DNA from 4 places in the Microbacterium sp. A93 genome. Region 2 is predicted to be linked to each of the others. Evidence: riboswitches for the same ligand, from Rfam matches in the RefSeq annotation. Region 2 holds a riboswitch; each other region holds the start of a gene.

Region 1 (4,692 bases), on a different contig from region 2:
CATGCGATGACCAGCAGCACCGGAACCAGAAGCCCGACGGCGGCCCGGCCGGCCGGGGTGCCCAGGGCCCCACGGGTGCCCCGGGTGCTGCGTGTGGCCCGCGGCTGCGGGGCCGGGGCGACGTCCGTGGTGACGGGTGAACTCATCTGGTGGCCTGCTCGGCGAAGGAGGGCTCGAGGAGTTCGGCGAGGGCTGCGTCCACGTTCTCCTGGCTGGCCACGTCCCCGGTCTCCACGAGGATCGGGCCGACGACCTCCAACACGTCCAGCTGGGCCTGGCCGGGGACCGGGTCCACGTCCAGGTTGGACCGCTCCTCGATGACCGTGGTGGCCACCTCCGGCTCCAGGCCGGCGACCTCGGCCAGGATCTGGGCGGTCTCCTCCGGGTTCTCCAGGGCCCACGCGCGGGCCTGCTCGTAGACGTCCACCACGGCCTGGGCCAGCTCGGGGGACTCCTCCAGGAAGGACTCCGTGGCGTTGAGGAAGCCGTAGGTGTTGAAGTCCACGTTGCGGTAGAACAACTCGGCGCCCTCGGCCTCGGCGCCGGCCATGATCGGGTCCAGCCCGGACCAGGCGTCCACGGCGCCGTTGTTCAGGGCCGCGTTGCCATCGGCGTGCTGCAGGTTCTGGACGGTGACCTCGGACTCGTCCACGCCGGCCTCCCCGAGGGCCTGGATGAGGAAGAAGTAGGGGTCGGTGCCTTTGGTGGCGGCCACGCTCCTGCCGACCAGGTCCGTGACCTCGGTGATGTCCGAATCGGCGGTGGTGACCAGGGCGGACCACTCCGGCTGGGAGTAGAGGCTGATGGTCTTGATGGGGGTGCCGTTGGCGCGGCTGAGCAGGGCGGCGGAGCCGGCGGTGGAACCCACGTCGACGGCCTCGGCGCGCAGGGCCTCGTTGGCCTTGTTGGAGCCGGCCGACTGGATCCAGTTCACGGTGACGCCCTCGTCCGAGAGCTCCTCCTCGAGCCAGCCCTTCTCCTTGATGACGAGGGAGAGCGGGTTGTAGGTGGCGAAGTCGATGTTCAGCTCGCCGCCCGAGGCGGCAGTGCCGTCACTGTCGCCGGCCTCGGCGGCACCGGTGGAGCCCTCGCCGGCCACGCAGCCGGTCAGGATGAGGGCGGTGGCGGCCAGAGCGGCCGCGGACAAGGTGAATCGTGTGCGCATGGGAGTGCCTTTCGAGGGTGCGGTGCGTTCCGCGCCATCAGGGATGCGGCGCAGGACGGGGGAGTGTGGGGCGAGGGGATCCGGTCCGGTCAGTGCCGGTGGGCGTCCACGCCGAGGCCGGCGAGCAGCTCGGAGCGCAGCGAGGCCAGTGCGGCCGAGCCGCGGTCCCGCGGACGGTCGCCGGGGACGGTGACCACGGAGCGTGCCGTGGCTCCGGGGGCGGCCCCGGCGGTGGGATCCTGACCGAGCAACAGGATGCGGTCCGCCAGCTGGAGGGCTTCGTCCACGTCATGGGTGACGAGTAGGACGGTGGTGGGAGTCGCGGCGTGGATGTCCAGGAGCAGGTCCTGCATCTTCAGCCGGGTCAGCGCGTCCAGGGCCCCGAAGGGCTCGTCCAGCAACAGGACTCCTGGCTGGCGGGCCAGGGCGCGGGCCAGCGAGGTGCGTTGTGCCATGCCTCCGGAGACCTCGCGGGGCCGGTGGCCGGCGTACTCCGCGAGGCCGACCAGCTCCAGCAGCCGGTTCACCCGCTCGCGGCCCTCAGCACGGTTCGTCCCCGGGGGCAGGCCGAGGGTCACGTTCTGGTGGATGGTCCGCCAGGGCATCAGCCGCGGCTCCTGGAAGCCGACGGCGGTGCGGGAGTCGTAGGCGCGGGCCGGGGAGCCGCTGAGCAGGATCTCGCCCGTGCTGCCGGTGTCCAGGCCGCCCACGGCGCGCAGCAGCGTGGACTTGCCGCAGCCGGAGGCGCCGATGATGGCCAGGACCTCGCCCGGGGTCACCGTCAGGTTGATGTCCCGCAGGACGGTCCGCTCACCATCGGACGCCGGGAAGGAGCGGCCCACTCCGCGGAATTCGACCGCCAGGCTGCGAGCGCCGTCGCGTCCCGCTGTGGTCGTGCTGGCGGCGCCGGTGGAGGAGCCGGAAGCATGGTCCAGGGTCTCGGCCAGGGCAGTCATGGTGCATCACTCTCCATCGGTTCTGGCGTGAGCACCTTCCCGGATCGTTGCGGGAGGTTGCTGCGGCGTCGTCGAGCCAGATCTCTCGGCCGCTCTGGATGGTTGTTGACTTCAGTGAAGTAGGCCGGGGGTGCCCGTGTCAATCGCGAGAGGGCTCGCCATCGTCCTCCCACAAGGGGCTCTGCGCCGGTCACCGGTACGTTGTCCGGCGCCGGAGCGCCTCGGCGTCCTCGGCGCGCTCCGGCGCCGGGCGTCATGCAACGTCATCTTCGGGCGGTTTGGACCACCGGGCCGCCCCGGCGGCGCCGGGAGGACGTGACGGGTCTGAATGTGACGTCGAATTGGTTCGTACCCCCGATGATCTGGTCCTCTTTGAGGGAACCCATCCAGAGCGGCCGAGAGATCTGGCTCGACGACGCCGCAGCAACCACCGGGGAACCGGACAGGTGCTACCGCCAGGACCGATGGAAGGACGTGCATCCCCGTGCCCGAGAACCCGCCCGACACCCTGCCCGCGTCCCAGCCCGGGGACGGCGGTGCGCTGTGATCGAGATCCGCGACCTGCACCAGTCCTACACGGGGCACGGCGGGACCGTCGAGGTGCTCAAGGGCATCGACCTGACGGTGCCGGAAGGCTCCATCACCGCCGTGGTCGGGCCCTCCGGGGCCGGCAAGACGACCCTCTCGCACTGCATCTCCCTCCTGGAGAAGCCGACCCGCGGCGAGATCCTGGTGGACGGCAGCGACCTGTCCCGGCTGCGGGGCCATCAGCTGCGCTCCGCCCGCCGCGCCATCGGCACGATCTTCCAGCACTCCGCCCTGTTGCGCCGTATCACCGTGGCCGAGAACGTGGCCCTGCCGCTGCGCAACCTCGGGGTGGTCCACCACGAGATGCAGGACCGGGTGGCCGGGCTGCTGGACCGCGTCGGACTGCTGCACAAGGCTGACGCCTACCCCGGTCAGCTCTCCGGCGGGCAGAGGCAACGGGTGGGCATCGCCCGGGCGCTGGCCCTGCGGCCCCGGATCCTGCTCTCGGACGAGTCCACCTCGGGCCTGGACCCGGACACCACCGCGCAGATCCTGTCCCTGCTCGCTGACCTGCGCGCCGACCTGGGCCTGTCCATCATCCTCATCACCCATGAGATGGACGTGGTCCGGCACGTCGCCGACCAGGTGGCTTCCCTGTCCCACGGCCGGCTCGCGGAGTACGGCTCCCTGCCGTCCCTCGTGGCCGACCAGGACTCGACCGTCGGCGGACAGCTGCTGCCGATCGCCGCGCTGCCGCTGCCGCCCGGCTTCGACACCGCCCTGGACCTGGCTTACCGGGACGGGGACGTGGACCCCGAATGGTTCACCCGCGTGGCGGTAGACCAGCAGATCCGCCTGGCCCTGCTCGGCGGCACCGTCGAGGCCCGCGGCGCGACCGCCCTGGGTCGGGCCGTCGTCGGGGTCCGCGCCGAGCAGGCCCGGCGCGCCATCGGCGCGCTGAACGAACTCGGGCTCAGCGCCCGCGTGAGGAACGACGCCGGCCGGTCCGGTCCCGCCGGGACCGGCGCCACCGCGGGCACAGGCCAAGGCGCGGGTGCAGGCCAGGCCGGGTCGCCGCCGTCGGGCACCCGCCGGGTACCGGCCGGCACGACGGTGGGGGCGACGGCATGAGCGCGACCGCGGACACCTCACAGCCCCTGCTCTCCGACACCCCGCTGTCCGAGCTGCCTGCCCTGTTGCTGCCGGCCTACGGGGAGACCTGGGCCATGGTGGGCATCGTCATGGTGCTGGTCGTGGCGATCGGCGGCGCCACCGGCGTGCTGCTGTACAACACGAGCCCACGCGGGCTGTTCCCGCAGGAGCGGGCCTACGGAGTGCTCAGCTGGGCCGTCAACATGGGCCGGTCATTGCCGTTCCTCGTGCTGATGGCGGCCATCATCCCGCTGACCCGGTGGATCACCGGCACCACCCTGGGCATCGCCGCGGCCGTGGTGCCCATGACGATCGCCGGCATCCCGTTCTTCGCCCGGTTGGTCCAGAACACCCTGAACGACCTGCCGCGGGAGAACATGGCCGTGGGTCTCGTGACGGGGTCATCCCCAGTGCAGATCATCCGCCAGACGCAACTGCGCGAGGCCCTGCCCGGCCTGGCCTCCGCCATCACCCTGAACACCATCTCAATGATCGAGTACTCGGCCATTGCCGGGACCATCGGTGCGGGCGGCATCGGCTTCCTCGCCGTGACCTACGGCTACCAGCGCTTCGACATGACCGTCATGCTCGGCACGATCGTCCTGCTCATCATCACCGTCCAGCTCGTCCAGTTCGTCGGCGACCGGATCGCCCGTTCACTGACCCGGCCCTGAGCGGCCCCACCCCTGTTGAAGGACCTCCTATGAACCCCGAGAAGAAGGCCCCGGCGACCACCGGGGAGCATACGACGGCCGGACACGATCACGGCTTCACCCTGCGGAAGTCCCGCTCCGTGCTGCCTTGGTCGCTGGCGGCCATCGCCACGGTGGTCGCCTTGGCCCTGGGTCTAGTGGTGATCCAGCAGTCCAACCGCCCGGCCGTGGCCGCCGG
Region 2 (4,692 bases):
ACCCGGTAGCCCACCATCTTGCGGGAGAAGATGTCGATCACCGAGTACACCTTGAACACCTGGCAGCTGTAGGGGCCCTTGAAGTCGGTGAATCGCCCTGGGTCTGATGGAGACTCGTTCTATTGGATTCCAACCAAGGTCTGGTCGGTCCGGTTTGTAGCGTAGAGCGTTTCCTCGAACTCTGCTGGGGGCACGTCATCTAGGTAGCCGTGCAGGCGGGTGTTGCTGTGCCAGTGGACCCAGCTGAGGGTGGCGAGCTCGATGTCCTCGACAGTTTCCAGGGCCGTCCTTCACGGGCCGGACCACGGATCAGTTCGGCCCTGTAGTAACCGTTCACCGTCTCGGCCAGGGCACTGTCATAGCTGTCGCCGACGGTGCCGATCGAGGGCACCGCCCCGATCTCAGCGAGGCGTTCGCCGTAGCGGATGGATGTGTATTGGGCGAATTCAACCGATCGTCGCAACACCCTGATTTCGGAGGTGTTGGTGGGACGGCCCGCAGGACGCAGCGCCACCGGCGCCGCGTGCACGAGCTGTACTCGCTGGCCGAGACCGTCTCCCAGGCGCAGATGGCCGCCTCCGCACTGGAACTGGGCGCACCGGCCTGGTTGTACGACGGTGAGGACGGCCGCGCCTGGCACCGCGAGATCGTGGCCTTGAGCCACTATGCATCCTGGGCCGTCAGTGCCTATGGTGGGACTGGCACCGGCGGGTGGGAGACCGCCGGCCCTCATTTCTGACGCCTTCCACCACGAATTCCCTGGCCAGTCGATGGGTAGAGGTCCCCACCTCCACCGGTGGCGGGCGCGTGGCGCGCTCCCTAGCGTGGACGGCATGTGGAGGAATGCCGAGAACGCCCGAGGTGGAGTGACCGTCCTGGACGGCGCTCCGGCGGAATCCACCACCCTCCTCGGCTCGGTGTGCGGCCTGATCGAGGTGCCCGCCGGCGTACGAGTGGACGTCCACGGGCTGCTCGAGGATGCCGTGGTCACCGGCTCCGGCACCGTCCGCGTCAGCGGGCTGATCGCGGACCTGGTTCAGCTGGGTGCGGGCGAGGTGCTCGCCAGCGTCGGCTCCGTCCTGGCCCCGCGTGAGGCCGAGGGGCCGTGGCGCGTGCTGCAGCACTGTGGCACCTGGGCTGAGGCGTGCGAGCTGGTCTTCCCGACGCCGGCCGTGGACTCCGCCGCCGCCCTCGCCTCCGGTCTCGGCGCCGGTGAGCTGGCCGCCGGTCTCGACTGGTATCCCGTTCCCCGCAGCTGATGCCCGACCGGCGCGGACCGCCGCGTTACTCCGCGACGGTCCGGACGCCTCTGGACGTCAGACGAGGACGGTGGCGGTCTTCCACAGTCGCCGGGTCGCCAGGGCGGCACCGGCGGCCAGGGATTCGAGCTTGGCGACGGCGATCTGCGGGTGCACCCTGCCACCCAGGCCGCAATCGGTGGAGGCGATGACGTGATCGCGGCCGACCAGCTTCGCGAACCGTTCGATGCGGTCTGCCACGAGCTCGGGGTGCTCCACCACATTGGTGGCGTGGGAGACCACGCCGGGGATGATCGACTTGCCCTCCGGCAACACCGTGTCCTCCCACACCCGCCATTCATGCTCATGCCGGACGTTTCCGGCCTCGAAGGAATAGGCCCCGGCATTGACCTGCAGAACGGTGTCCACGATGTCCTTGAAGGGGATGTCCGTGGTGTGCGGTCCGTGCCAGGATCCCCAGCACACGTGCAGCCGGATCTTCTCCTGCGGAATGCCGCGCAGTGCCCAGTTGGTGGCTTCGACGCGGACCTTCAGGAACGCCAGGTAGTCCTGAAGCGAGGGCTCCGGATTGATCTGGTCCCAGCTCTCAGCCAACGAGGGGTCGTCCAGCTGGACGGTCAGGCCGGCCTCCACGATGGCCAGGTATTCCTCGCGCATGGCCTCCGCCGAGGCCCACACGAGTTCCTCCTCGGTCCGGTAGTACTCGTTGCCGATGCGGGCACAGGAGCCGGGTGACACGGCGGCCAGGAACCCTTCCTCCACCCCGGCTCGGGTCAGGGCGCCCTGGAGGTTGGTGACGTCGGAGCGCACCTGGTCGTGGCCGGTGTAGGTCAGCGGGGCCACGACCTTCGGCTGGGACACCGGTTTGCGGCCCGTGAGCACGCCACCGTTGGGGTCGCTGTAGGCCTCGCGGAACCTCGTCCAATCCCGGCGGTCCGGAAAGGATGTCAGGACGATGTTGCCGGGGGAGGATCGGTGGACCTCCGCCTCGGCCCAGCGGTCCTTGTCGCCTTGCTGCAAGCCGCCGAGCCGGGAGAACGAGTAATTCCACCAGGCGCCATAGTCCACGTCATGGGACATCTCGTGCCCGTACTCGCCGTCGTTCGGGATGTCGATGCCGAGCTTCTGCTGGCGTTGGACGATGTCCACCACGGAGGCCTCGAGTAGACCGCGGAACTCGTCGGTGAACCCGTCCGCCTCACGGGCCGCGTTGGCAGCGAGGAGTTCGGGGGTTCGAGGGAGCGATCCCGTGTGGGTCGTGCGGATGTGATCGGAATTCAAGGACATGGCAAAGCCACCTTTCCATCGGTCCTGGCAGTAGCACCGTTCCCGTGATGCGCATCGGATCACAGAAGAGATCCGTGGCGGGGGCGGTTGCTGCGACGTCAACGAGCCAGGTCTCTCGGTCGCTCCGGATGGGACACCACCAGGACTACCAGCGCCGGCGGTGTCCCTACGAGCCGGCGGAGCCACGGGTCCTCCGTCCCGTCACACGTCGACATCTGGACGGAACCGGTGCCTGCTGCCGTCGTCACATGACGCATCCGTGTCGACTCATTCGGCTCGGGCGCCGGAGCCACCTCCCCGCGGGACCTCACTGGCAGCCGATCATTGAAGATGACGGGGCCGGGGGCGAAGATGACAACGCCGGCCGGGTGTCCTGCCGCGTCATAGACTGGACGGTCAGAAGGACCGGTCGCTTCAGGAAGAGGGCATTCACATGCGTTGCTGGATCCCCGCACCGATGCCGGGCACTGCGGTGCACACTGGCAGAGCTACTGGTGATGGAGGCCATCCGCGTGGCTGAGAAGAGCGCCGCCGAGCTCGCAACATTGCTGAGCGCGCGTGACTCGCGGGGTATTGCCGCGGAGGTTCGAGATCTGATCACCTCGGGCCAGATGATTCCCGGAAGCAGGCTGCCCACCGTCCGCGCCGTGGCCACGGAGTTGTCGGTCAGCGTGGGCACGGTCGCCAAGGCCTGGTCGATCCTGCGGGATGAGTCGTTGGTCGATACCCGGCAACGTGGAGGAACGCTGGTGTCAGCGCTGGCTGGCACACGCCCCGGCGATGCTGATCCCGTGGCCTGGTCTGACGTGGATTTCCTGTTCTGCAGCCCAGATCCGGAGCTGTTGCCGTCCTTGGAGGGCGCCGTCTTCTCAGCACTGTCCATGCCGCACTTCAACGAGTGGGGACGCGAGTACATTGTGCCGAACCTGCATCGGGTCGTGGCGCGGCACTGGCCCTTCGAGGCCACCGGGTGGATGACGGCCGGCGGTGGTACCGAGGGATTGTGGCTGGCCACCCGGGCGGCGGTGGGCGAGGGCAGCGTGGTTGCCTGCGAAGAGCCGGTGGCTCCCGGCTTTTTGGCCGGGTTGCGCGAACAGGGCCTGACCGTGATCGGGATCCCGGTGGACGACGACGGCCCGGACCCCTCGGCCGTGCGTGCTGCGGTCGACGCCGGAGCTGCAGCGCTGGTGCTCTCGCCCGGGGGGCCGTTCTCAGACCGGCATGTGCTCAGTGCTGACCGCGCCGCGGAGCTGGCCGAGCTGCTGGCCTCGACGTCGGTCAACATCGTGGAGAACGACGTTCTGGGTCCGCTCTCGCCCGAGCCGGTGCGCTCGCTCGGCGGGCATCTGCCCCACCAGACGATTCGGGTCGAAGAGTACTGCCGGGCCTTCGGCATCGACCTGCGGACCTCGGTGATCGGCGGAGACGGCGCCCTGGTGGATGCCGCCATCCACCATCGCAGCGGGGGAGTGGCGTCCAACAGCCGCCTGCTGCAGAACGCACTGGCCACCTTGCTGAGCGAGCCGGCCACCAGGCGGCTGATCGATGCAGCTCGGCAGCGCTACGCGCTGCGACGCCAGCAGGCGCTGGAGGCGTTCGCTTCCACGGGGATGACCGTGCACAGCGGCCCGGGCAGCTGGGCGCTCTGGGCGGACGTCCACGATGAACGTGCCGCTGCGCTGGCTTTGGGCGGGCACGGAATCGTCACCGATGTCAGCGAGAACTCCTACGTCGGCGACGCCTCCCCACGCCGACAGCGGCTGCGCCTGTCCATCGCGCAGATGCCGGAACGGCGGCAGCGACTCGACGAACTGGCCGGGCTGGTGGCCGCGGCCAGCACTGGAGTCCTCGCTCCGATCTTCCCTTGAGCCGCCCCGCCGCCTGACCAGCCTCAGACGGCGGCGGGTGCCCGCTCGACCAGCGGAAACACTTCGCGTGCGACGCGCTCCAGCTCAGATTCCAGTGGGGAGGACTGAATCAACAGCAAGGTCAGTCCGGCGTCCTGGTACGCGCGGATCTTCTCTGCCACCTGCTCGGCCGTTCCCACCAGATTCGGCCGCAGCCCACGGGTGCCGACGGCGTACTCCCGGGCGGACACCGCTACGTCCAGCGCCGAGTTGGCCGTGAACTCCTGGAAGGAGGCGTA
Region 3 (4,692 bases), on a different contig from region 2:
ACCGTCGCCGTTGGCGCCGCCGGTGTTCCCGCCGGTCGGCACCTCCGTGGGATCCGTGGAACCAGGGGTGGACGGGGCCGGGGTCGGCTCGGCCGTGGGGGCCGGCCCGGAGGTCGGCTCCTGGCTGGGAGCCGGGGTGGTCCTGGTGGGCGAGGGGGCCGGCGTCGTGGGCTGCTCCGTCGGTGTATCCGTGGGCGTGGGGCTCGGCGAGGTGGTGGGGCTGGGACTCGTGGGGGTCGGGGTGGGGGTGGGATCCGGCTGTGCCTCCACCCGGATGGACAGGTCGCAGACGGCCACTCCGCCCTGGCCGTCGTCCGCGGTGACCTCGATGAAGTCGTGGCCGGCGAAGCCCGGCGGGGCCGTGTAGGTCAGGGTGTGGCCGGTGACCGCGGTCTCGGCACCCGACGAGGAGCCCGCAGCCGTGAGGGTGATCCGGTCGCCGTCGGGATCCGTGACCTGGAAGCCGATCGACTCCGGGACGCCCGCCTGGACGATGATCCCGGGGCATTGGAGGAACTCGGGCGGGGCGTTGCCGCTGGGGGAGGTGGAGGGCGAGGGGGCCACGGGTTGCGTGGCTGTGGCTGAGGGGGATCCGCTGGGGCTGGGCAGGGTGTCCGCTGCGGCAGGGCCCACCGGGCCGGTCATGAGCAGCAGGACTCCGGAGGCGGCCGTCAGACCGCGGCCGAGGCCCGTGAGGGCATGGCGCGGACGGGGAAGGTCAGCAGTATGCCGTGCCCTTGTGGTCATGCTCAGCCCCCCCTGATGGCGCTTGACCCCGTGTTGCCCGCTCCGTCCAGCGGAACGGGCAACACCGGCTGACTGTGATCATACCGTGATACTTCAGGATGTCCAGATCACGGCGTGATCACAATCTGGGGCTGGTCAGGCCACGCGTGTCTCCGGGACGGAGACCAGGGAGGGGTCGTCCGTGACGATGTGCCCGATCGCGGCGTCGATGGCGCGCAGGGTGACGTCATCCAGGGTGAGGTCCAAGGCTTTCACGTTCTCGGCGATCTGTTCCGGCCGGGAGGCTCCGACGAGGGCGCCGGCGACGTTCGGGTTGGCAAGGACCCAGGCGATGGCGAGCTGGCCCATGGTGGCCCCGAGTCCGTCAGCGATCGGACGCAGCTTCTGCACTGCGGTGAGCACCTCATCGGACATCCGGCTGGCCATGGTGCGGGCGCCGCCCTCGGTGTCCGCACCGCGGGAGCCCTCGGGAGGCTGCTGGCCGGGCAGATACTTGCCGGTGAGGATGCCGCCGGCCATGGGGGACCAGACGATCTGGGAGAGCCCGAGGTCCTCGCAGGCCGGGATGACCTCTGACTCGATGACCCGCCACAGCATGGAGTACTGCGGCTGGCTCGAGATGAGCTGGAAGCCGAGCTGGGACGCCATGGCGTGGGCTTCCCGGATCTTGTCCGCGGGCCACTCGGAGACCCCGATGTACAGGGCCTTGCCGGCGCGGACGATGTCCGCGAAGGCCTGCATGGTCTCCTCCAGCGGCGTCTCCACGTCATAGCGGTGGGCCTGGTAGAGGTCCACATAGTCCATCTGGAGCCGCTGCAGCGAGCCGTTGATGGACTCCATGATGTGCTTACGGGAGAGCCCGGTGTCATTGTGGCCCTGGGGCCCGGTGGGCCAGTAGACCTTGGTGAAGACCTCGAGCGACTCGCGGCGCTGACCCTGCAGGGCCTCGCCCAGGACGGACTCAGCCTTGGTGTTGGCGTAGACATCCGCCGTGTCGAAACTCGTGATGCCCTGGTTCAGGGCCTCCTTCACGCAGGCGTGTGCCGTCTCGTTCTCCACCTGGGAGCCGTGGGTGAGCCAGTTGCCGTAGATGATCTCTGAGATCTTGAGTCCGCTGTTGCCGAGGTATCGAAATTTCATGGATTCACCCTAGTCGGCCGGACGCCGCACGTCGCCAGGGGTTCAGCCCGGGTCGAGCTCGGTACGCCGCCGCAGCTGGTCCAGCTGCCGGCGCTCCCGCTTGGTGGGGCGTCCGGCCCCGCGGTCCCGGCGCGGCACGGCCATCAGCTCGCGGGGGACGGGCTCCGGGGAGTGGTCGATGTAATGACGGACGGCCTCCGGGGCGCCGACGCGTTTGGCCAGCAGGCCGGTAACCTCGAGGATGCGTTCCCGGCCGGGCTGGCGCAGGCGGATGGTGTCCCCGGGCCGCACGGCCTGGGAGGCCTTGGTGGGTTGCCCGTTCAGCCGGACGTGCCCCGCCCGGCAGGCGGCGGTGGCCGCCGAGCGGGTCTTGTACATGCGCACGCCCCAGAGCCAGGCGTCCAGACGGACCTGGGCGGGAGGGGTGGGTGGTGGCATGGACGTGAAGCCTACCTCCCGTTACTGGTTGCCCTACTGGTTTCCCTACTGATTGCCTTCGGCGGTGCGCAGGTTGCGGAACGCGGAGCGGTGGAACACGATCGGCTCGTGCTCGGAGGAGTGGTCGTGCACGCCGTGGACCTCCAGCAGGACCATGGTGTGGTCCCCGGCCGGCAGTTCGGCATAGACGGTGGTGTCCAGCCACAGGGCCGCACCGTTCAGGAGCAGGGCACCGTGATCCGTGGAGCGGACGTCCAGTCCGGCGAAGCGGTCTCCCTCCTTGGCGGCCAGCTGGCGGCACACGCTGGTCTGGCCCTCGCCGAGGATGGAGATCCCGATGCGTTCTGCCTGCTTCAGCCGCGGCCAGGTCCGGGAGGTGTTCTGCACGGCCACAGACACCAGCGCCGGCTCGAGGGAGACCCCGACGGTGAAGGACGAGGCCACGAGCCCCTCCTTGACGCCGTGGGCCACACCGGCCAGCGCTGCCACGCCGGAGGGGAAGTGGGAGAAGGCGGTGCGCAAGGTCTCGGTGGACAGCTCGCGATTGAGGTCACGGTCCAGGGCGGGGGTCGAGTGCAGTTCGTGGGTAGCCAGAGCGGTCATGTTCGGTCCTCCATTCGAAGGCGGATCTACTCGACGGCACCCACGGAGAGTACTCCGAACGGCACCAGCAGAAACGCGGTACTTGCCTGCCGGGACGTCCGGGAGGCCGAATCCTCACCTGGAGCACCCCACTACTGCGTGAAGAGGGTTGCCGTCCCGCAAGCCAGGGCTGTAACAGCGGGAACTCGTGATTCTGTGTCCAGACTAACGACGCCCGGCCCTGACGGTCAAAGGGTTTCTCGAACTATGAACCCCTGTGACCTGCATGATGTCCATGACCTCAGGAGGAGTCTCAGCGGAAGCGCAGGGAGACTGCCTCGCCGTGGGCGGGCAGGCCTTCCGCCGTGGAGAGGGAGGCGATGTTGGCGTCCAGGTCCTTCAGGCCGGTCTCCGTGTAACGGATCAGCTGTTGCAGGCGCAGGAAGCTCACGGTGTTCAGCCCGGAGGAGTACCGGGCGGAGCCACCGGTGGGCAGCACGTGGTTGGAGCCGGAGGAGTAGTCGCCCAGAGGCACCGGGGAATACGGGCCCACGAACACGGCGCCGGCGTTGCGCACCCGCCGGGCGGTGGCCAGCGCATCCACGGTGTGGACCTCGAGGTGTTCGGCGGCGTAGGCGTCGGCCACGGCCAGCGCCTCGTCCAGGGTGTCCACCAGCAGGATCCCGGACTGGGGGCCGCCCAGGGCCTGGCGGATCTGCTCCTCATGGAAGGAGCCGGGCACCTGTGCCTCGATCTGCGCGGTCACGTCGCGGGCCAGCTCGGGGGAGGTGGTGATCAACACGGAGCCGGCCATCGGATCGTGCTCGGCCTGGCTGATCAGGTCCGCGGCCACCCAGCGGGCGTCGGCCGTGCCGTCGGCCAGGACCGCGATCTCGGTGGGTCCGGCCTCGGCGTCGATGCCGATGGTCCCGAGCAGGGCGCGCTTGGCGGCCGCCACGAAGATGTTGCCCGGCCCCGTGACCATGTCCACGGGGGCACACACCGGGGCGCCGGCGTCGTCCGCCACGCCGTAGGCGAACATGGCCACCGCCTGGGCGCCGCCCGCCGCGTAGACCTCGTCCACGCCGAGCAGGGCGCAGGCGGCCAGGATCGCGGGGTGCGGCAGGCCGCCGAAGTCCTTCTGCGGCGGGGAGGCCACGGCCAGGGACGGCACCCCCGCGGCCTGGGCCGGGACCACGTTCATCACCACGGAGGAGGGGTAGACGGCGCGGCCGCCGGGCACATACAGGCCCACCCGGTTCACCGGGACCCAGCGGTTCTCCACCACGGCACCCTCGGCGAGCTCGACCTCGGACCCGGAAGGGAACTGGGCGGCGTGGACGGTGCGGGCGCGGGTGATGGACTCCTCGAGGGAGGCCCGGACGGCCGGGTCCAAGGTCTCGAGCGCCTCGGTGATCCGCGCGGCCGGCACCCGCAGGGACGGTGGGCGGATGCCGTCGAACTGCTCGCCTAAATCCAGCACGGCGGTGGCGCCCTCGGTGCGGACCCGATCGAGGATCGGCAGCACCCGGGGGACGGCGGCGGCCACGTCGACCTCAGCGCGTGGCAGCACGGTGGCCGGATCGTAGTCTCGGCCGCGCAGGTCCGTGGTGGCAAGCAGGGCAGGCATGGGAGTGGCTCCTGAGATCTTGAGGGGTTCAGCAGGTTCAGCAGGTTCAGTGCCCATTCTGCCCCTGTTGAGGATCGCGCCAGCACGGGATGTCAGACTGGGCCACATGCTCAGTCCGTCCCCCCTTGCCGAGTGGCCCGCCGTCCTGACCGCCG
Region 4 (4,692 bases), on a different contig from region 2:
CAGCCCAGAGACTCGAGCAGCTCGGCACACGCCTGCTCGCACCGGCGGCACGCCTCGGCGCAGACCGTGCAGTGCGCGTGCATCTCGGCATGCTGGCCGCACTCATCGGCGCACACCCGGCACGCGGTCCGGCAGGCCTCGAGCAAGGCACGGGTGGTCTCGGCGTTGTTGCCGGTCTGGCGGGAGAGGACCCGGCCCGTGGCTGCGCAGAGGTCTGCGCAGTCCAGGTTGAACCGGATGCACTGCCGGAGGTCGGCGACGTTGTCCTCGGCCAGGCAGGCGTCCGCACAAGCGGTGCAGGTCTGGGCGCACTCGAAACACGCCTCGATGCACTGGGCCAGCTTCTCTCGGTCGATCGTGCCCAAGTCCTTCGGATAGGTCTCGAGCATCGAACTCACGTGATGGGTCATGACATCCTCCTTGGACGGGCCAGGTCGGTCGGCGTGATGAAACGATCGGTGGTGGCAACGCCTCGGCGGACGCTCAGAACAGTCCGGCGATCGAGCCGGCGATCCAGAAGCCGACGAAGACCAGGACCAGGACCAGCAGGGCCACCAGCCAGGCCTTGTTCTTGGCACCGACGCCTCGCTGGTCCTTGTCGAGCTCGTTGTTGGTGGGCTCCGCGCTGGTGCCCTCGGCTGGCGGGGTGTCCCCGTCGATGCTGTGGCCCGACGTCTCACGGGTGGCCTCGGCCGGGTTCTCGGAATGGCCTCGGGCCTCTTCGGGGTCGATGGTTGACACGGCTACCTGCCTCCTGCGGTCGGTCATGCGGGGCATGCGTAAGCACAGGCTAACAAGGCCCCCGGCCCGCAGAGAGGGTAGGTCTGCGGCGCCTTTGAAGCACGACCCGCGGCCCAAGGGCACCCTGATGCCTCCGGCCCATGACAGGCCGCGAGACCCGACTGACGCTGATTCCTGCCGCGGCAAGAGGTGACGCTGGCGTCAGGCGCGCAGTTGGTCTGCGGTAACGGGTCCGCTCGTGAGCGCCGCGAAAGCGGGGTCGGCATCTGGAGAAGGGCTCTTGAGCCGGTCCGGGTCCCACTTGATGAGGGTGGCGGTGAGGAAGCCGACGAACGGCACGGCGGCCATGGCCATGATCGCCCCAGAGGTGCCCAACCAGGCCTGCAGCAACGGGAACAGGAACAGGCCCGCAGCGGCGCCGATGTTGCAGAAGGTGGTTGAGACGCCCATGCCCAGGCCTCGGAGATGACTCGGATACGCGAGCGCGGACAGTGCCGCACCACCCGGGGCGGCCAACCCCGCGTGGAAGAGGATGAAGAGGGACGGCAGCAGGATGGCCACCGCCAGGGGAGCGGACTCGAGCGTGAGCCCGAAGACCACGAGAATCACCGCGCAGGCGGCGAAGCCGATCTGGATGGCGCCGCGGATGCGCAGTCGGGACGCGAGGCCGGCTGCGGCGAAGCCGCCGACGATGCCCAGGACGTTGAACGCTGCCGCTCCGAGGGTGGCTCCCGCGAAGCTCTCGCCGAACAGGGTCAGGGCGATGATCGGCAGGTACCAGCCGATCGCGTAGTACTGGCAGGCCTCGGCGAACCAGGCGACGTTGGCCAGGACGGTGCGTCGCAGGTAGGGCGCGCGGAACAGCGTGGCCAACCGGCCGGCGTCGTGCTGGGTGGTTCCGGTGACCGAGCCGTCTGGGGCGGCGGTGACCGCGGCGCCGGGGAACTCGTACATCCGCTGCAGGGCGGCGGCGGCCTGGGCGTACCGGCCCTTGGAGGCCAGCCACCGCGGGGACTCCACCAGCACGGCCCGCTGGGAGACGAGGAGCGCCAGTGCGACGACGGCGCAGCTGCCCAGCAACCAGCGCCAGATCGAGGTGCCGACCCCGAGGTGGTAGATGCCGAAGGTGAAGAGCAGGTTGGTGGTGGTGGCCACGTACCACATGCCCTGCCAGCGGTTGAGCTTGCTCTGGTGCCGTGCCGGCAGGAACTCGGAGATATAGGTCAGCAGCGCTCCGAAGTCCATGGCCCAGGCCACGCCGGCGAGCACGCGGGAGAGGATGAGGATCTCAAAGCTGCCCGCGGACAGTCCGATCACCATGGCGACCAGGGCGAAGGCCTTGGCTGCCAGGAGGATGTTCAGCCGCCCGAACTTGTCCGCCAGGCCTCCGGCGAAGGGGCAGACGAAGATCGCCACGAACATGTAGGTGCTCGTCACCAGGGAGACCTGGACGGGGCTCAGGCCCAACTCGCGGGTCAGCGGATCGAGACCGGAGGCGAGGGCCGCACCGGCGTAGGCCTCGAAGAACACCCCACCCAGGCCGAGGATCCACACCCACTTCATGGCCGGCCGGGTGCGGCCGATGTCCAGGCCGTGGACCACGGATGCCTCGGAGTCGATTCTCAGTGTGGACGTGCTCATGGCCTGTCTTCCCTACCTTGGCTCGCGTCTTGCCCGCACCAGTGGGCTGCGGGCCGAATCCTCACCTGGGGCACCCCGCACGTGCGGAGGGTTGCCGGCCACGGAACCAGGGTTCGCTGTGTGTGGCACTCGTGATTCGCCGCCGACGCTATCGGCGGGGCGGGCCCGGGGCATGCCGGCGGTCATGGTCCGTCATCCTGGCGGTGTTTGAGCCGATCACCCGGGTGCAGGGGACGGAGATGACGCCGTGAGACGCAGGCTGGCCTGCCAGGTGCTCCAGGACCTCAGCCCGCCGGCACCTCCAGGACCTCAGCCCGCCGGCACCTCCAGGGCCGCCTCGATCGCTGAACGCATCTTCTCGGGGCCGGTGGCCGGGGCGAAGCGTTCGAGGACCTTCCCGTCCCGGTCGACGAGGAACTTGGTGAAGTTCCACTTGATGGCCCCGCCGAGCAGCCCGGAGGTCTCCTTCTTCAGCCAGGCGAACAGGGGGTGGGAGCCGGAACCGTTGACGTCCACCTTGGCGAACATGGGGAACTCGACCCCGTAATTCAGCTGGCAGAACTCGCTGGCCTGAGCGTCCGTGCCGGGCTCCTGGTTCGCGAACTGGTTGCAGGGGAAGCCGAGCACCACCAGGCCCTGGTCCTTGTACTCGGCGTAGAGCTCCTGCAGGCCTTCGTACTGGGGCGTCAGGCCGCACTTGCTGGCGGTGTTGACCACCACGGCCACTTGGCCGGCATAGTCCGCGAGCGGCTGGTCCTGACCGGCCACGGTGGGGGCGGTGAAGTCGTAAAGGGTGGGCATCAGTCCTGCACCACGTTCACATGGACCTCGATGTTGCCGCGGGTGGCGTTGGAATACGGGCAGACCTGGTGGGCCTGGTCGGCGAGCTCCTGGGCCTGCTCGGCGGGCAGGTTCGGCACGACCACCTCGAGGGTGACCTCCAGGCCGAATCCGCCGGCGCCGTTGGGGCCGATGCCCACTCGCGCGCCCACGCTGGACTCGCCCAGGTCAGCCTTGGCTTTGCGGGCCACCATCTGCAAGGCGGAGTGGAAGCAGGCCGCGTAGCCGGCGGCGAAGAGCTGCTCCGGGTTCGCGCCGTCGCCGGTGCCGCCCATCTCCTGCGGGGTGGCCAAGTCCAGGTTGATTTTGCCGTCCGCGGTCTGGGTGCGGCCGTCGCGGCCGCCTCCGGTGGCCAGGGCTTCGGCGGTGTAGATCGTCTGCATGGGGATCTCCTGATGGTGGTTGCGTGGGCGTGTGGGGAGCTGGTCAGGTTGCGGCCACGAAACGCTGGGAGAGGTCCCGCAGCGCGAGCAGGTCTGCGGTGGAGAGCCCGACGGCGTCCAGCAGGCACCGCTGGACGTCCACCGCGCGCTCGCGGAGGGTCTCACCCGCTGTGGTCAGCCGGACGGTCACTCGGCGGGAGTCGGTGGTCTGGCGCTCGCGGGTGATGAACCCGTGCTCGTCCAGACGGCGCAGCAGCGGCGAGAGTGTGCCGCTGTCCAGGTGCAATCGCTCGCCGAGCTCCGAGACCGACTGCCCGTCTTGCTCCCAGAGCACCAGCAGCACCAGGTACTGCGGGTAGGTCAGGCCCAGTTCGTCCAGCAGTGGCCGGTAGGCCTGCTGGGCTGCCCGGGCCGCCGAGTACAGGGCGAAGCAGACCTGGTCCTCCAGGTGGAGGTTCGGTGGGGCTTCGGGGGTGCTCATGCAGGAAGTATTGCGTACAATTCAGTTGTGTGCAATAGAAGGCTCGAGGAGGGGGTGTCGAGGACGGTGCAACCGAGCCCGTGGCGGGCCCGCATTCCGGGTCAGGACGGTTTGCTGGCCTGGCCGTCCAACCAGAGCGTGTCCGAGGAGTCGCGGTGTGAGCCGGAGGTTCCCACGTGTTTGGCGTCGATCTGAGGGCCCTTCTGGATGACGTGGACCAGGGCCATGCCGTGGCCCCGGCCGAGTCCGTAGTCGGTCTTGAGCCAGTCCAGGATCTCGCCCGCCTTCACGGAGTCATCGCTGTACCCCCGGGCCTGCGCGATCTCGAGCAGCTGGCGCGGGGTGAGGCCGGTCTTGTTCTCAATGGCGTCGAGATAGGCCTGGAATGACATGGAACCTCCTGGGTCCTCGGATTTCACCGACCGGCGAGCGCCGTCTCGAGCGCCTCGGCGAATCGATCCACCTCGGCAGTCGTATTGTAGAAGTGCGGGGAGACCCGCACCAGGCCCAGCTTCTCCACGACATGGACACCGGCTCGCAGTAGTTCGGCCGTGATGGCCGCGGAATCCTCGGTACGGAAGCTGACGATCCCAGCCTGGGCATCCG

What was found. Region 2 has a riboswitch for S-adenosylmethionine ahead of ACSU1G_RS16170 (cobalamin-independent methionine synthase II family protein). Riboswitches for the same ligand answer to the same signal wherever they lie in the genome.
Region 1: linked by a shared signal. The riboswitch ahead of ACSU1G_RS21800 (methionine ABC transporter ATP-binding protein) and the one ahead of ACSU1G_RS16170 (cobalamin-independent methionine synthase II family protein) in region 2 are both predicted to bind S-adenosylmethionine.
Region 3: linked by a shared signal. The riboswitch ahead of ACSU1G_RS22920 (flavin reductase family protein) and the one ahead of ACSU1G_RS16170 (cobalamin-independent methionine synthase II family protein) in region 2 are both predicted to bind S-adenosylmethionine.
Region 4: linked by a shared signal. The riboswitch ahead of ACSU1G_RS22300 (MFS transporter) and the one ahead of ACSU1G_RS16170 (cobalamin-independent methionine synthase II family protein) in region 2 are both predicted to bind S-adenosylmethionine.

What each region holds. Positions count from the first base shown of each region.
Region 1 is NZ_JBPXMT010000009.1:120,786-125,477, forward strand. It holds gene ACSU1G_RS21785 (ABC transporter permease) at 1-146, opposite strand, end outside; gene ACSU1G_RS21790 (aliphatic sulfonate ABC transporter substrate-binding protein) at 143-1,165, opposite strand; gene ACSU1G_RS21795 (ABC transporter ATP-binding protein) at 1,255-2,121, opposite strand; SAM riboswitch class I at 2,132-2,226, opposite strand; SAM riboswitch class I at 2,501-2,592, shown strand; gene ACSU1G_RS21800 (methionine ABC transporter ATP-binding protein) at 2,665-3,780, shown strand; gene ACSU1G_RS21805 (methionine ABC transporter permease) at 3,777-4,475, shown strand; gene ACSU1G_RS21810 (MetQ/NlpA family ABC transporter substrate-binding protein) at 4,505-4,692, shown strand, end outside.
Region 2 is NZ_JBPXMT010000006.1:102,964-107,655, forward strand. It holds gene ACSU1G_RS16150 (transposase) at 1-59, opposite strand, end outside; partial or broken gene ACSU1G_RS16155 (IS3 family transposase) at 120-442, opposite strand; gene ACSU1G_RS16160 (hypothetical protein) at 524-739, shown strand; gene ACSU1G_RS16165 (hypothetical protein) at 834-1,259, shown strand; gene ACSU1G_RS16170 (cobalamin-independent methionine synthase II family protein) at 1,317-2,546, opposite strand; SAM riboswitch class I at 2,559-2,681, opposite strand; gene ACSU1G_RS16175 (GntR family transcriptional regulator) at 3,059-4,414, shown strand; gene ACSU1G_RS16180 (LLM class flavin-dependent oxidoreductase) at 4,438-4,692, opposite strand, start outside.
Region 3 is NZ_JBPXMT010000009.1:387,190-391,881, forward strand. It holds gene ACSU1G_RS22905 (Ig-like domain-containing protein) at 1-747, opposite strand, end outside; gene ACSU1G_RS22910 (aldo/keto reductase family protein) at 883-1,887, opposite strand; gene ACSU1G_RS22915 (RNA-binding S4 domain-containing protein) at 1,930-2,325, opposite strand; gene ACSU1G_RS22920 (flavin reductase family protein) at 2,371-2,928, opposite strand; SAM riboswitch class IV at 3,002-3,121, opposite strand; gene hisD (histidinol dehydrogenase) at 3,221-4,528, opposite strand; gene ACSU1G_RS22930 (mechanosensitive ion channel family protein) at 4,644-4,692, shown strand, end outside.
Region 4 is NZ_JBPXMT010000009.1:235,388-240,079, forward strand. It holds gene ACSU1G_RS22290 (four-helix bundle copper-binding protein) at 1-410, opposite strand, end outside; gene ACSU1G_RS22295 (DUF6480 family protein) at 484-741, opposite strand; gene ACSU1G_RS22300 (MFS transporter) at 943-2,382, opposite strand; SAM riboswitch class IV at 2,403-2,519, opposite strand; gene ACSU1G_RS22305 (glutathione peroxidase) at 2,692-3,183, opposite strand; gene ACSU1G_RS22310 (organic hydroperoxide resistance protein) at 3,183-3,605, opposite strand; gene ACSU1G_RS22315 (MarR family winged helix-turn-helix transcriptional regulator) at 3,649-4,086, opposite strand; gene ACSU1G_RS22320 (DUF4287 domain-containing protein) at 4,188-4,478, opposite strand; gene ACSU1G_RS22325 (aminotransferase class V-fold PLP-dependent enzyme) at 4,502-4,692, opposite strand, start outside.